One region of the Bacillus sp. NP247 genome, then DNA from elsewhere that is predicted to be linked to it. Evidence: riboswitches for the same ligand, from Rfam matches in the RefSeq annotation. Region 1 holds a riboswitch; each other region holds the start of a gene.
The links. Region 1 has a riboswitch for magnesium ahead of KPL75_RS26305 (LCP family protein). Riboswitches for the same ligand answer to the same signal wherever they lie in the genome.
Positions count from the first base shown of each region.

Region 2: it holds a riboswitch for magnesium, as region 1 does, so the genes downstream of both, mgtA (magnesium-translocating P-type ATPase) here and KPL75_RS26305 (LCP family protein) in region 1, are expected to answer to the same signal.
Region 3: it holds a riboswitch for magnesium, as region 1 does, so the genes downstream of both, KPL75_RS22015 (P-type ATPase actuator domain-containing protein) here and KPL75_RS26305 (LCP family protein) in region 1, are expected to answer to the same signal.

Region 1 is NZ_CP076653.1:5,072,948-5,076,239, forward strand. It holds partial or broken gene KPL75_RS27600 (S-layer homology domain-containing protein) at 1-188, shown strand, start outside; gene KPL75_RS26305 (LCP family protein) at 353-1,300, opposite strand; M-box (ykoK) riboswitch at 1,424-1,587, opposite strand; M-box (ykoK) riboswitch at 2,016-2,192, shown strand; gene mgtE (magnesium transporter) at 2,405-3,292, shown strand, end outside.
Region 2 is NZ_CP076653.1:1,402,592-1,405,883, reverse strand. It holds gene mgtA (magnesium-translocating P-type ATPase) at 1-1,655, opposite strand, end outside; M-box (ykoK) riboswitch at 1,989-2,154, opposite strand; gene KPL75_RS07300 (DUF3932 family protein) at 2,328-2,579, opposite strand; gene rnz (ribonuclease Z) at 2,769-3,292, shown strand, end outside.
Region 3 is NZ_CP076653.1:4,210,941-4,214,232, forward strand. It holds gene KPL75_RS22000 (sulfurtransferase) at 1-113, shown strand, start outside; RNA gene ssrS (6S RNA) at 230-412, shown strand; RNA gene ssrS (6S RNA) at 434-617, shown strand; M-box (ykoK) riboswitch at 931-1,094, shown strand; gene KPL75_RS22015 (P-type ATPase actuator domain-containing protein) at 1,446-2,171, shown strand; gene KPL75_RS22020 (5'-3' exonuclease) at 2,304-3,170, shown strand.

The DNA of each region.
Region 1 (3,292 bases):
TTGTTACCATAACTGGTTCTGGAGTAAATCCGCGCAAGGGGCCTGGGACGACTTATGAAGTAATTCGTAAACTAAGTAAAAATGAATCATATTCTGTATACAAGGAACAAAATGGATGGTTAAGTATTGGTGATGAACAATGGGTATATTATGCCCCTAGTTATATCCTTTTTACTAAAAATAAATAGTTACTAAAAGACTCGTGTAAAACAGAAAGCATTCTTGTTAGCAAGAATGCTTTCTACTTTTTTATAATTAAATTTCAAATATTGCGAGAGATTTATATAAGAAAATCTATATATCATTTTTATATTTATAAATCTTGTCTGAAATAAAATATATTAAAAAATTCTTATTTTTTTTGTAATTCTTGTTTTAAATCTTTCGAAATCTGTTGAACACTTTCTTTATCAGGTTGTGCATAGTATATACCATCTATATATTTATCATTACATTTAATCTGCCTTTTGTTAATGTTAGGTGAGTGGTCCATCATAGTTTTAGCAATAGAGAACATATCTGTTGTGGATAAATTGGTAGACATATGTGGACTAACTGTATCTAATATACTATTAAACTTGCTTAATGAGTTCATGGTTAATATTTTATTTCCAATCGCCTCTATAACTAATAACTGCCGTTGTCCACGCATAAAATCATTATCAATATGGCGTGTCCTAGTCAAGGCTAAGGCCTGTTCGCCATTTAGGTGCTGATATCCTTTTTCCAAATGAATAGCATCAGCTTGGTCTTGGCTGTCCTGTTCTGTAAATGTGACGGGAACATCTACATCAATTCCTCCAATCGTATCAATAAGACTTAAGAATGAATCAAAATTAAATTTAATATAATAATCAACGGGAATATCCAAAAACTTTTCAACGGTATCTATTGTACTATCTATACCACCAAATGCATGCGCATGTGCAATTTTATCTTCTTTTGCTTTTATTGGTATATAGACTCGAGTATCACGTGGAATACTTAACAAATTTATTGCTGCCGTTTCTTTATTAATCGTAGCAACCATTAATGCATCTGACCTTGCGTTTTTTCCATATTCTCCTTCTCTTGTTTCACTATTATCCTCTCCCATGATTAAGATGGAAATATTATCTTTTAAAGGGGATATTTTATGTTCTCTTTTCATAGATTTGCGTCCTCTTTCGAGTTCACGATATGTTTTATCACTAAAGTTATAAAATTGAGAGTATATATATGTTCCTCCCAATAGGGAAATAAAAAATAACGTACCCAAAATAACTTTTATTTTATTGTGATAGATCCAATTTTTTTTCATGAAGATTCACCCTTTCTTTTTGTACTATATTCACATTAAAAAGGCCTTTGCTCATATGAGTAAAGGCCTTTTTCGAGACAAACAAACCTTGCTAAGAAAAAGCTAAACAAGTCGTTTTATCATAAAAGTCCCCCTCATTGAGTTTTAGCACTGTACAGCATAGGTTTAAAACCAGCTACATTAAGAAGGGCCTTAATTCGACCGTTCCTGTTGACCCATTGGCGTCTCTCGACATTTTTGGGTAGCAGCGTTTCTCTATACAGGAGCCTCACCTAACAGAGACATATATTATTTGCAGAAATAAGCAAATTACATGTTGTGTGTTTATCTACTGTGAAAATAATGTGTTTAAAATTTATCCCTTTGTACAAGATACAGGTTATAGTGAAAATGAGAGAGAATCAAGTTGAAATTTTTGTTATCTATCAGACGTCTTTGGTTTTAAATTTTTTATTTTTACATCAATCTTCAATAATAAAGCGTCAAGACACGTGTAATAATAAAAATAAATTAATTTTATAGTTTATAATTTTAAAAATTTAGTGTATAAATTGTAAAATTCGTTGTATAAATATAAACTATTATACAGATGTTTATATCTATGATTTGGGAATGTTTTGATATCAAAAGGTGGAGAAATAAGTTTTATTATTACTTGACAAGTTCAAAAATAGTGGATATGCTTTAACACGAAACAAGCAAAAAATTTTAAATATTTATAACCTGTTAGGTGAGGCTCCTATACAAACACAGGCTATTGCCCAAAAATATCGAAAGATGCCAATGGGTAGAACAGGAATTGTCGGATTAAGGCTCTTCTTAAGATAGCTAAGTGATGAATGATTCATCCTTTACGTTGTATAGTGCCAAAACTCAACTAGGGGGAATGAGCTTTATTTAGCTATGTCTTTTTTAAAATCAGCCTCCTCTAGTTGAATCACTAGGGGAGGTTTTTTATATGCGAAATTTTATTTGTAATAAATCTCTTATAAAAGGGGGGAAAACTAATGATTGATGATATTGATCCCATATTTATTAAGAAATTTGTTTTCCCAAAAGTGGGAAAATGATAACAAGTACCACTGTCCTTAAGGAGGAATTACGATGAAAAAATGTTTACAACGATTATTAACGACAAAAGACATCCACTTAGTAGGAGAACTTATAAAAACTCAATCCTATGATATTGCAATGGAAATGAAAGATTTTCATCATAAAGATCAGATATCTTTAATGAAATGTTTTCCTGCTGAAAAAGGTGCGAAAATTCTTAGTTACCTTACTCCAGAGGAGCAATATAATATTTGCACCAACTTGCCTGTGGATAAAGGAGAAGGGCTATTAGCTAGGCAATCTATTGATGACCTTGTTGATGTAATTCTTTCAATTCATCCACTTCAGGCTGAAAAACTGATACAACTTTTGTCTGAAGAATCTCAACAAAGAATTAGAAGTCTGCTGGTTTTTCAATCTGGAACAGCGGGCAGTTTGATGACAATTGACTATATTGCTGCCAGGGAAAATTGGAAAGTGAAAGATACGCTTTCACATATTAGAAAAATTGGAGCAGGGGTAGAATCAATTTCGTATATTTATGTTCTTGATTCGCGTGGTCAGCTTAATGGAATTGTTTCTATTCGTGAATTATTGCTAGCTTCAGATGATAAGACTTTATCATCAATAATGGCATTGGATGTTATTTCAGTTTCAGTGGACCTAGACCAACAGGAAGCTGTACAAAAGCTAATGGATTATGATTTATCCGCTATACCTGTAACAACGATGGATAATCGGATGATAGGTATCATAACCTTCGATGATGCAATGGATGTTTTCGAAGAAGAAGCAACTGAAGATATTCAAAAATTAGGAGGGAGCACCCCATTAGATAAGCCATATTTCGAAACCTCTATTTGGCAAATATACCGTAAACGTATAGGGTGGTTATTACTTCTGTTTGTAGCAGAAGCATATACTGGTTCTGTACTTCGA
Region 2 (3,292 bases), 1.6 Mb from region 1:
GATGGTTTAGGCGGATCTAAAAAGCCGATATATCCAGTAAGGATCATAGCGGATTCATCTTGTACTGCATAAGCTTTATGATAAGGTTTGTTATCTTTCTTGTATGCTACAGCGATGACACGCATTCCTTCACTGTTTAAAGTTTCGCTAAGATGTTTTACATTTGCTCTCATTTCTTCAGTAAGAGGGACAATTTGCCCATCCACTTCAGTGTAATTACAAATTGATAAAATTTCTTCTACGGCACCTTTACAAACCATTGTCTGTTCACCTGAAATATCTTTCACGATAACAGACATGCGGCGACGAGCGAAATCGAATGGAATTTCATCTAGCTTTTGAAAAGTTGATGGATCAAACTTATGGTTTTCCTCTGTATGTTCAATGACAGCTTTATCTATTAAATTTTTCAATCCAGTTTGGTAGAAGCTATTTAAATACGCAAATTGTAAGACGCGATTGCATTCATTTCCGTTAGGATCTAAATGACGAACAAGGACGACTTTATCTTCTGTTAAAGTTCCAGTTTTATCCGTGCAAAGGATGTTCATAGCACCTAAGTTTTGAATTGAGTTTAGCTGTTTTACAATTACTTTTTGTTTAGACATGTTCACGGCACCTTTAGCTAAATTAGCAGTTACAATCATTGGTAACATTTCAGGTGTAAGACCAACTGCAACGGCAATAGCAAAGAAGAAAGCTTCTTGCCAATCTCCTTTTGTAAATCCATTAATGAGAAGGACAATGGGTGCCATAATAAGCATAAATGTGATTAAGAGCCAACTTACTTTGTTCACGCCTTTATCAAAGCTTGTTTCTGCACGTTTTCCGATAACCTTATTTGCTAAAGAGCCGAAATACGTATCCGTACTAGTTGAAACAACAACAGCTTTTGCGCTACCGCTAACAATATTTGTACCCATAAAGCAAAGGTTTTCCATATCGAGCGGATTGTAATTTTTTTTCATGTTTTTCGGTAATATATGTTTATTTTCCGTATGGTAGCAGTTCTCGTATTTTTCTACAGGAAGTGCTTCCCCTGTTAAAGAAGATTGATTAACAAATAAATCTTTAGCGGATAAAATCCGCACATCAGCTGGAACGATATCACCGGCTGAAAGTGAAATAATATCGCCAGGAACAAGTTCTTCAATTGGAATTTCCATTGTATGATTACGGTTTAAATTGGTTATGTTTTTTGTTTCATGTATAAATCCATCTATTCTAAAGACACTCGCGGTTGTTCGAACCATAGCCTTTAACTTATCTGCCGCTTTCTGAGAGCGGAATTCTTGTAGAAAGCGAATCGTTGCACTTAGCAGTACCATTACAGATACGACAATTGTTCCTTGTATGTCATCTGTGAAAAACGAGAGTGCTCCAAGAGCTAATAAAACAAAAATAAATGGATTTTTAAATGCCAGCAGAAATTGAATGTACCACGGCAATGTTTTATTATGAGCGATTTCGTTCGGACCATATAAAGAAAGTCTACGAGACGCTTCTTGTTTAGAGAGTCCATCTTGTGTTGTTTCTAAGAGTTTTAACGCAGAGTATACATCCTGTGTTGCAACTTCCACTAATAATTCGTTATTTGCTTTCATGCTATCTTGATCGTAAGCATGCTTCGTTTCTTGTCTTTGTAAATTTAACATTGGTAGTTCCTCCTTTTCATGAAGGAGGAAACAATCTGTTACTCGACTATTTTAAACAGGGAGGAACAGCTTCTTTCCTACCTACATGGTGAAATATTAACGTAAAACATATGGGTATCTGGGCCGAATCATCACTTGCCACTGTTCCTCACCTCCGTACAATTTAATAGTTTCTGAATATGCTATGTTTGTTTCATAGTAAGGTGCATAAAGATATAAAAAAGACCTTTACTCAAAACGAGTAAAGGTCTGAATTCGCAGTCAAAAAGAGTCAACAACAAAGACTGTTATTAAACATAGATAAAAACAGTTTTTGTGTATGACAAAACATACGCACCTCTCCCTCGTTGAGTTTTAGCACTGTATAGCATAGGTACTGAAACCAGCTACGTTAAGAAAGGCCTTCATTCCGACCTTTCCTGTTGACCCATTGGCGTCTCTCGACATTTTTGGGCAGCAGCGTTTCTCTATACAGGAGCCTCACCTAACAGAGACCATATTCAATTACATGTTGAATGTTAGCACTGTGAAATCGTAGTGTCAATATCTTTTTAATCTGTTTTTTGAAAAATTAAATAGATTTATGATTGGTATATAGTATGAAGTAAGATGTGAAAATTTAAAATTAATGAACATAAAAAAAAGCACTGATTACAGTGCTTTTTTTATAGATTACGAGATTGTAGGATTTTCAAAAATGACAATCTCTGAACTGTTTGTTGTTGAAACGCGTTGTGCGTAATATGTTAAAGCGGAAGAAATATATGATGGCAACGTCTCATTTGTATGTGATGTTGTATATTCATGAATTAATTCTTTTAAAGTAGTCCACTCTAGTTGTGCTGGGTGATCAGAAACGAAAGAACTTACCCAGCGGTCAAATGAAGATGAAAAATCAGTTTGTAAACGAAATACTTCTTTCATAATAAAACGCTCCCTTTAAATGTGATAGTATTATTCTACTACAAAACACGAACGATTGTTAAGTTTTTTATTTGTAATGTTCGTGTTATATAGTTGTCTAGATGATTGGTTATGTAAATTCAATTTGCCATTTGAAATAACATTCCGTAAGATGAAAGATAGATTATATAAAGAGCTGGAGGAAAGAAAGTGGAATTTGTATTTTTAGGAACTGGTGCAGGTGTTCCTTCAAAAGGAAGGAACGTTTCAGCAATCGCCTTACAATTGCTAGAAGAACGAGGGCAAACGTGGCTATTTGACTGTGGTGAAGCGACTCAGCATCAAATTTTACATACATCTGTACGCCCAAGACGCATTGAAAAAATATTTATTACCCATTTACATGGAGATCATATTTTTGGTCTGCCTGGTTTATTAGGGAGCCGTTCTTTTCAAGGAGGAACGACGCCGTTAACAGTGTACGGCCCAAAAGGAATTAAACAATTTATTGAAGTAGCATTATTAGTAAGTACGACACATGTTAAATATCCACTTGAAATCGTTGAGATTACGGAAGAAGGTATTGTGTTTGAGGATAATGAATTCTGTGTAGAAACAAAAAGGTTATCACACGGAATCGAATGTTTCGGATATCGGATTGTAGAGAAAGATATACAGGGAGCTCTTTTAGTGGATAAGTTACTGGGAATGGGTGTGAAACCTGGTCCAGTTTT
Region 3 (3,292 bases), 860 kb from region 1:
CAAATATAGTTGCATTAAAATTAGCTGGTTTTCAAAATGTTAAATTGTATGCAGGTAGCTGGAGTGATTGGATTTCTTATCCAGAAAATCAAATTGCAAAAGAAGAAGATTAATCACTTGCATGCAAAAATAATTTGTATTAAAATAAGGTCACAAGCAAGAGATTGCTTCAAAAATATTATATTTTACACATTGGAAACAATGTGATAATATAACGACAAGTAAATAATACATCCTGCGGTGTGCGTAACTTATTTATGTCTAAAACCGATGTTAGTTTTACGGAAGCTCAATATTTAGTGACCATTATCAAGCCTTCCTTGTGGAGGAAGATATACGGTAACTGTGAGGGCATCCACCTGCGAGTAGCGGGTTTTTGGACATTTACGAGGGACGGCACTTGCGGGGGTCTTATTTCAACTAATATTATATAAAATTCCTACGGTGTACGTAGCTTGTGTATGTCTTAAACCAATAAGTATAATATGGAAGTTCAATATTTAAATGTAGATAGCAGGCCATCTTTTTAAGAAGGAAGTTACAAACATTTGTGAGAACATCCACCTGTGAGAGCAGGTTTATGGACATCTATAGATAACGGCATATGTGGGACTATATAAAAAACCTTACGTTTTATACGTAAGGTTTTTTTGTTGAATAAATATGCTCATGTTATCTCGATTTACCTGTAAAGTTCCCATAATAAATATAGCACTTGCGGTCTTAATCAATTTCTCTTGAATCTAGGGTGAATTCCAAATGTATTCCATCCTGTTGAATATATATAATATCTGAATGGAGAGAGGGTAAGATATCCTCGTAATTCCAAACATCTTTACTTTCTGTCATAATTGAACTTGTAAGGAAAAGTTTCCATACAAAGTGTTGACATCTATTTTAAATAAGAGTAACATTTTCTATGTAATTAAAATAAGTCTCTGTTAGGTGAGGCTCCTGTATAGAGAAATGCTACTGCCCAAAAATGTCGAGAGACGCCAATGGGTCAACAGGAATGATCGAATTAAGGTTTTTCTTAACGTAGCTGGTAATGAACCTATGCTATACAGTGCTAAAACTCGACGAGGGAGAGGTCCGTAGATTTCTAATTATATTAGGAATCGCTTATTTGTGTATGCAATGACCTTTGCTCTCTTATGAGTAAGGGTCTTTTTTGTTACAAAGCTATGAGTAATTTCATAGTATAGATTATAACTAAAAAATAAACGAGGAGGTGAGGAGCATGTCAAATTCTGACTCGGTTCCGTTACCCATATGCTTCAAATCAAAAATATATGATGTAGGCAGGAAACGACTTGTTCCTCCCTCTATATTTATCATGATGTAGCGTTTATTCGAGTATTTAAGCGCTAGACATTTTCACGGTAAAGTGGATAAATCGAGAAACAAAGCGTTTCTTCCTATGTTATAAAGGAGGAGACGATAATATGTTATATGCAAACAAAACTGTGGGTAACACGTCATATAAACTAAGTAAAAAATCAATAAAAGAACAAATAATGCTCCAAAAAAATAAAGATTTATTAATTGAAATTGCAACGAGAGATGTAAAATCTGTATTTGCGTATTTTAAAACAACAAGAGACGGACTATCTGTGAAAGAAGCACAAAAACGTATTCAAGTATACGGCCGAAATGAATTAATTTCAAAAAGAGCGCGTATTGCGGAAGTAATGATAAAGCTAAGTGGAATGATTCCAGGTCTTTCTAAACAAAATGTACGTGATGAATTACAATGTGAAACAGTTACTGTTTCTAGAGTAGAAGCCTCTAGCGTAACAGGGTTAAACAGTGAATTAAAAATGATGAAATTGCCAGTACAAGAGCTTGTACCTGGAGATATGATTTTTCTTGAAGAAGGTGATATAGTACCGGCAGATGTACGTATTATTTATGCAAATGATTTATTAGTAAATGAATCTGTGCTGACAGGAAACGATGCGAGTATTGAGAAATTTGAAAGTTGCTATCATCTTGAACGTAAAAGATTTATTCCATTAAAACGGATGAAAGACTATAATCCACTTGAACTTGAAAATGTATGTTTCAAAGGTACGTATATTGTTGACGGAAATGCAAAGGCTGTAGTTGTTTCGACAGGTAAAAATACGTATTCAGGAATACTTCATACTTGTTGCGGTAGAATGTCTTAATGTGTTAATGATGCTAAATATACAAAAACAATGTATAATAGACAAAGTTGAATAAAAACGTAGAATGGTAATCTATATATAACCTTACGTGATAACGTGAGGTTATTATTTTTTGTTAGTAGGAGAGGAATTATGAAAAAAGTATTATTAGTTGATGGTATGGCACTATTATTTCGTGCTTTTTACGCAACAAGTGTATATGGACAATTTATGAAACGACAAGATGGTACCCCGACGAATGGGATTCATGGTTATATGAAGCATTTATTAACAGCAACACAAGCAATCGAACCAACGCACATTGTAACGTGCTGGGATATGGGAAGTACGACATTTAGAACGGAATCTTTCTCGAATTATAAAGCGAATCGTGCAGCACCGCCGGAAGAATTAATTCCGCAATTTGATTTAGTACAAGAAATGACTGCGAAATTATCTATGCCTGTGATCGGTATGAAAGGTTATGAAGCGGATGATTGTATTGGTACGCTTGCAAAACAATATTGCAATGAAGCGGAAGTTTATATTTTGACAGGTGATACAGATTTACTTCAACTTGTTGATACGAATGTTACAGTTATGCTTCTTCGTAAAGGAATTGGAAATTACGAGTATTACACACCGGAAAAAATCATGGAAGAGAAAGGTGTAGAACCTTGGCAAATTGTGCATGCGAAAGCTTTCATGGGAGATACAAGTGATAATTATCCGGGTGTAAAAGGTATTGGTGAAAAAACAGCGTATAAGCTTATCCAAGAATACGGCACAGTATCGGCAGTACTAGAAAATATAGCATCATTAACGAAAGCCCAGCGCACAAAAATTGAAAGTGATTTAGAGAATTTAAATATCTCTTTACAATTAGCGCAAATTCATTGTGAAGTTCCAATTTCATGCTCATTAGAAGAAGGATTACACACAATGAACGAAGAAAAACTACGATTCGTTTGCGAAGAAATGAATTGGGGAAGACCTGAAATATTAATAAACATGTTATAAATACTAGAAAGACCGATTTAGAATGAATCGGTCTTTCTTTTTTTGTTCACAAAGTTGTCAGAAAATAAACGGAATTTTCATGTGAAGTTCAAATGGATTTCACAACAATCAATTATTATAAG